Regions from separate parts of the Chitinophaga sp. OAE865 genome, predicted to be linked through region 1. Evidence: riboswitches for the same ligand, from Rfam matches in the RefSeq annotation. Region 1 holds a riboswitch; the other holds the start of a gene.
The links. Region 1 has a riboswitch for cobalamin ahead of ABIE50_RS10605 (DUF5074 domain-containing protein). Riboswitches for the same ligand answer to the same signal wherever they lie in the genome.
Positions count from the first base shown of each region.

Region 2: linked by a shared signal. The riboswitch ahead of ABIE50_RS11415 (TonB-dependent receptor) and the one ahead of ABIE50_RS10605 (DUF5074 domain-containing protein) in region 1 are both predicted to bind cobalamin.

Region 1 covers NZ_JBEPOF010000001.1:2,589,743-2,593,147, forward strand. Annotated here, with positions in the region: gene ABIE50_RS10600 (DUF2652 domain-containing protein) at 1-930, shown strand, start outside; gene ABIE50_RS10605 (DUF5074 domain-containing protein) at 976-2,106, opposite strand; cobalamin riboswitch at 2,279-2,489, opposite strand; gene ABIE50_RS10610 (hypothetical protein) at 2,592-2,987, opposite strand; gene ABIE50_RS10615 (aldehyde dehydrogenase family protein) at 3,075-3,405, opposite strand, start outside.
Region 2 covers NZ_JBEPOF010000001.1:2,785,555-2,788,959, reverse strand. Annotated here, with positions in the region: gene ABIE50_RS11425 (spondin domain-containing protein) at 1-1,298, opposite strand, end outside; gene ABIE50_RS11420 (nuclear transport factor 2 family protein) at 1,379-1,936, shown strand; cobalamin riboswitch at 2,009-2,216, shown strand; gene ABIE50_RS11415 (TonB-dependent receptor) at 2,338-3,405, shown strand, end outside.

The DNA of each region.
Region 1 (3,405 bases):
GAAGGTGATGCTATCTTATTCTATAAATTTGGATCCCCGCCTGATCTTGCCCAGCTGTATAAGCAGGTGGAAAAAATGTTCTGCGAATTTCACCGCTACCTTGTTAATTACAATCACCGTAAAATTTGCCAGTGCAAAGCCTGTGTATCGGCTGTAGACCTTACCCTGAAAGTAATTTCCCATTACGGCGAGTTCACTACTTACCAGGTGAAAAATTTCAGTAAGCTGATTGGGAAAGATGTGATTGTGGCACATCAGCTGCTTAAAAACGATATTGAACAACATGAATACTGGCTGGTAACAGACAACCTGCTGCGGGATGAACCTCCCGCTGGGCTGGCGCAATGGATGACCTGGGATGCTGCCACCAAACAAACAGAAACAGGTGATATCTCCTTTCACTACACCCATTTAAGCGAACTGCGGAATACACTGCCTCCTGATCCAGACCCGCAAACAGAACTTAACAATAAGGTGAAAATGATTTCCGTGTCGAAAGAGTTTGACACTGATATTAAAACACTTACCTATACCGTAGTGCATTTTGAATTCAGGCACCAATGGCAGATAGGAGTGAAGGGAATAGATGAAGTGGAACATTTCCTGCCTGGTGTTGGCAGCCGGCACCGGCATCTGCTGGACAATGGCAAAGAAGTGATGATGTATACCAGCAGTTTCTCCTATAATCCTGAACAGAATGTGATGTTCAGCGAAACAGATGAGAAGCGGCATAACGCTTACTACTATACGATTGAAAGATTAACAGACCGCAGAGCGCGGTTGACTATAGATTATTATCTTCCTGAAAACTTTGTACGGCAATGGCTTTTCCGGCTAAAAGAAAAGGAAAAGATGACAGCCCGGTTACGCGCTTCTCTGGAAAGGCTTGAGCCTATTGTGATGAATATGGTACTGCCGCTTGATTTTTGATAAAGAGGCCGTCCTGTCAATGACCAGGACGGCTTCATTCCTTTTCTATTCATGAAATACCGGCATGGCGGGGAAATACCATCCGTTGTAAGTCAGCGTTTTTTTCAACGTAGCAGTGGAGGCATCATATAACAGCACCCTGTTGATATCCCCGGTGAAAGAGCCGTTCAGCGTAGTGATCACCAGTTCATTTTTATCCTTGTTATACGCAGCACCAGCTCCATAAAAATATTGTCCGGAAGGCAGGGTAATAAAAGGAGCCGCCAGTGATGCCGTGTTGCCAATAATATAACGGTACAGTTGAGTACCACCGGCAAAGCCATTGTTACGCACAATGTAGACAGCATTTTCTGTAGTGGAAGCAGTAATAGCTGCATGGCGCCATGCTCCCCACGGTGATGCGATGGTAAAAGGCAGTTTCACAGCAGTGCGCACCAGTGTGGCCGGATCTATACGGATCAGGGAATCTGAAGTGGCTGCATATACACCGCCATCCTTCCCAGCAGCAAATGCCAGGTTAGCTGTCCCGAATTTTTTCACTACGGCATAGGTGCTGCTGTTTAAAGCAACGATGCCATCTGTTTGGGACAATACAAAAATGTAGCTGCCGGCTTTTAACATATCACCTGTATAACCTGCAACACCGCTTACTTTAGTGCCCACCGCCAGGGAAGGTAACGTTAACGGATAAACGCCGTCGGCTGCGCTGAGCAGGCCTCGTGTGGCATCCACACCAATAAAGGCATGACCATCGTTGCCGGGAAGTATAGTGATACGGCCGGTTTCCACCAGGCTGCCTGCATCCGTTACTACCAGCGGTCCGCCGGCTTTTACAACAATATACATTTTGCCATTGAAAATGGTGGCGTACTGCAGCGTATTGGAGGGGCCACCTAATGCGCCTGCAGGGTTTTCTGCATGGTATACGTTGGGAACAAGACTATCGCCGCTATAGGAATAGAAATGCAGATCGCCCGTACCATGGCCAAACCATCCCTCATTGGCAATAAAGAACCCGTTGCCATATTTACCTGCAATCAGCGATGCGGTAACGCCGCCGGTACCGGCTTCATTGGTACGTTGGGATCCGAGGGGTTGTAATGCGTCATCTTTTTGACAGGAGGCAACAAACAGCATCATAGCTGCAGACAGAAAGGATAATAACTGTTTTTTCATATTTATTGTTTTGTTAAGAAATACAATACTCTTTTCCGGGGCAAAAACCCTGGAAAAAATGATCATAATACCGGTTATCCTTCCGGCATCACGCCAAAGGCTAAACGAAAAACATAACAGCGCATAAATGCCTGGTAGGCCTACATTCATGGCATTTCACCCGAAAGCGTTGAATGATCAGTTGCAAAAGGCAGGTCTTCTGGCTTACCTGCTTTTCCGGGACCTTCCCATTTGCCGCCTGGCAAACAGTGGTATGGAGTACATCCGGAAAAACAATTTACCTGTTGGTAAATGCAGGCTTACAGCTACGGGGATAGCTCCGGTTTTACACCGGATTCCCTTTTAATCCGCCGCCGGGCGGAACCAAATGCGGAGCAAACCTAAGGTAATTAGGTATAAATGCCAAAATGAAGTGGAGGAGGTTTATTTTGATAGAAGAAATTGATTCATTGCCCTTTATTGCCCCTATATGGCCCCAATGGCCTCTATGTGGCCCCAATATCAGATTGGTTCAGTGTATGAAGTTCCTTTTCCGGTATTTCCAGATTTTTGTATGAATTTTTTTTCATTAACTCTTGTAAATCTCCTGTTGCAGTTCTTTTTGACACACCGGCCAATTCCCGGTATTGTGTATTGCTTATGCTTCCATGTTCCCCAATGTATAAAATAGCTTTACGTTGTCTATCTTCAGGTTCTTCAAACGGCGTGAGCTTATTTGTATACTTCTCTTTTAAAAATGTAATACCAAATCCTCCCTGTTCTAATTCAATTAAAGGTTCCGGCAATCCTGATCCAACGCACGAATCAATAATTTTATTAGTACCTCTGACGGAGACTATCCGGGGATTATAACAAATGTGGATTAACAAATCTGCAAACAATATTGATTAAATATATCCCCCAAAAAAAAAGCGTGATACAACACAAAATTGTATCACGCTTCTATCATCGTATATCTTTACGCAACTTTACCCCTTCATCTGCCACGATTTTGTTTTCGTGAACGCCCTTAAACCCTGGTGAGACAACGTCGCGCCAAAACCAGAGTGTTTCCTTCCTGCCCACGGCAACCCCGCAGAAACACGGTCGCAGCAATTCCAATAGCCGGTACCCGTATTCACCTGCGACAGGATCGCCTGCGCCCTTTCGCCGTTGGAGGAATATACGGAAGCAGTAAGACCATATTCCGTATCATTCATCATTTCAATCGCTTCTTTATCGCTCGCCACTTTCATAATACCTATTACCGGGCCGAAGCTTTCTTCCTGCATAATTTTCATGGAGTTGTCCACATCGGTG
Region 2 (3,405 bases), 200 kb from region 1:
AGCGTTACTTTTATGATACCGGTGATTGCAGGCAATGTGGTGAAAGCATTGGGATTGGGCACTTCTTCAATTACCTTGCTTTCTTCCAGCGGGGTGCCTGCCAGGTTAAATTGTGTAATGCCTGCTCCGGGGAATTGATTCACGGCAGTGCCATCATCGTAAAGCGCAACAGAAGAAGATATATCACCTTTCTGAGTTGCATCAACGCCGTTATCTTTTGAAGCGAAGAACCAGTCGTTAGAGAACCCATACATAGTAGCAATGGCTATTCTGTCGCCTTTAGCTACTTTCAGTTGCTGCGAAACACTGCTGCCTGCCTGACCGCCTGCTTTTGGCAACAATACGGTAGAATTAGCTGCCGGTAATATATAGACCTCCTTTACACCACTTACGGTTTTAAGATATGCCGCGAGTCCGCTGGCATCTCCTTTCTGCGCCAGTTCCTTTAATCCTTTACCACGGTCATTCTCTCCAATTTTATAAATGGGATTATCGATACCGTTATACACCACTACCAATACCGGTGAAAGGGGTGTAAAAATGCCTGTTTGCCCTTTAATATATTCGCCAAGAATACTGTTATCGCCCATTTCGGCAATGTTTGTCAACCCGTTTGCAGTAGGTTTACCTGCTTCAAATAATGGATTGGGATTTAACAGGTTTCCCCCGGCGATGTATGAAATGGCCCATACGCCCGGGCTGAATGGCGTTGGATTGGAACTGCCCCCGGAAGTATTCTTTATCGTTAACGTAAAGGTGGAATTACCCTCATAGTGAAGCGTTGCTTTCATCAGGGCAGATGCCGCGGCATAGCTGTTTCCCTGGGCATCCATTCCGGCCACTTCTGTAATATTCTTCGGAGCCGTTTCGCCGGTGCCGGGGTGTGTAACAGCGGCGCCGGGCACCTGGTTAATACGTGTGCCATTATCCCACAGTTTTACCTGGGCGGAAACATCCCCTTCTATCGGCGTGCCATTGTCTTCATATAATTTTATCCCCGGGTTGGCCGGTGCAAAGAACAGGTCATTTGACCAACCGTACATAGTAGCAAAAGAGAGGGCTTGCCCTTTTGCTGCTGAAAACCGGAAAGAGATGGATTCACCAGGCATGATCACAGGCGAGGCGCCCTCATTTTTAAAGGTCCCGGACTCCACCAGCGGTTTTGCATCTAATACATTCTCTACAGTGATAGTTGCAGGTGTGCCTGTTTGCGGCGCATTATCATTATCCTTACTGCAGGCTGCAATAAAGAGAGGCAATGTCGCTATAGATAACCAGGCCGATTTGTTGCGGTTCATAAGCAATGTTTTAACTATTTGAACTAATATCGGTAAAGGTAGGCCGGTGGTAATGGGTGGAGGTATCTGCATTTCCCGGTATGTTGACTATATTTCCCGTCGCGGCCTTCCCCGGGGGAAAGGAGGAGCACCGGTTATCGCCTGTAAAATCAGTATATTACAAAGAAAAAATGCGACCTGTTATATTCAGCCTTATACTGCTCAGCATAGGCACTTCCCTGCATGCCCAAACACAGGAAGACGCTATAAAAGCCACTATCCAGCGGCTATTCACGGCCATGCTTCATGCAGACAGCGCCGGGATTGCCGGCTGTTTCGCACCGGGCGCGCAATTGCAGTCGGTGACGGAAGATAAAGCCGGCAATGAAACAGTGCATACCATGCCTGTTTCTGAATTTGCATCGCATATTGCCAAACTGCCAGCCAACGCCGCCGACGAGCGTATTGTTTTTGGCTCCCTCCTGCTGGACGGGCGCCTGGCCTCTGTATGGGTGCCTTACCACTTCTATTTCAAGGGACAGTTTTCACATTGCGGGGTAGACTCCTTTCAAATGGTGAAGTTCCCTGATGGGTGGAAAATACAATACCTGATAGATACCCGGCGCAAAGACAACTGTGAGGAAGCAGCTGCCAAATAATTTGTTAATGCGGGTATTTCCCGTCCCGGAATGACTTATCCAACCCGTTTTTTGAATCGACCAAATAATAACCTACTTTTGCCCCGCTATGGTTCAGGCATGTCCATCCCGGATAATGCCTGATTAAAAGGGAACTCGGGTGAAAATCCCGGACAGTCCCGCTGCTGTAAGTCTCATACAATGCCAGGGCATCGCCAGTCAGACCACTGTTGAACATTCAATGGGAAGGTCGCCCAAAGCAGAGATAAGTCAGAATACCTGCCATACCACTATTTTTTTAAGCTTTCGTGGAATGAAGCTTGGGAATACATTCAATCTGCAGGCATTGCCTGTACTTGTCTCTTTCCAGATTTATTTTTCTTAGTGCGAAAGCTGTTGATGGAATATTAACAGGCTTGGGAATGATGCGTTTCAAAAAACATGCGGGCGCCGCAATGTTGCTGGTATTGCTCTGCGGAGGAGTTGGTGCGTACGCGCAGCAGGCCGACACTGTAGCCGCCAAAAAGCTCCGGGAGGTATCCGTAACCGCAGCACGGACTGCCAGGGAAGTAAGCCCCGGGCAGAAAATGCAGGCAAAGGAACTGGAGCGGCTGGGCAGCCACTCCGTAGCGGATGCTATCCGTTTTTTTGCCGGTCTGCAGGTGAAGGACTATGGCGGTATAGGCGGGCTTAAAACCGTTGATATCCGCAGCATGGGTACTAACCAGGTAGGCGTATTCTATGATGGCATACAACTGGGCAATGCGCAGAACGGGCAGGTAGACCTTGGAAAGTTTTCGCTGGATAACATGGAAGAAATCGCCCTCTACAACGGGCAAAAGAGCAATATCTTCCAGCCGGCAAAAGACTTCGGATCAGCCGGCGCCATCTATCTCACTTCTCTCAAACCTAAATTCACAGCAAACGAAAAAACACATCTCAGGGGCACTATAAAAACCGGTTCTTTCGGCCTGTTTAATCCCTCCCTCTTATGGCAGCAAAAGATCAGCAGCAAAGTGTCTGCCTCTTTCAGCACCGAATGGATCAATGCTACCGGAAGGTATAAATTCTCCTACCAGAAACGCGACGATAACGGGCACCTTGTATATGATACCAGCGCTTACCGTACAAACGGCGATGTGAATGCCGTTCGGGTGGAAGGCGGTTTTAACGGCCTGCTGAATGGAGGGGAATGGAACACAAAAGTATACTATTACCAATCGGAACGCGGCCTGCCAGGCTTTATTGTAAACGGCGTATTCGGGCATGTAGACCGGCAATGGGATCAGAATATCTTTATACAATCCAGCTTCCGGAAAGATATTACCAAACGTTACAGCATCCTGCTGAACGGGAAATACGCGTACGACTATACGCGGTTCCTGGCCCCGGATACCGCCCGTCTCTATATCGACAATCATTACCGGCAGTATGAAATGTATTTTTCCATGGCGCACCAGTATGCCCTCACCAACTGGTGGACCATTGCC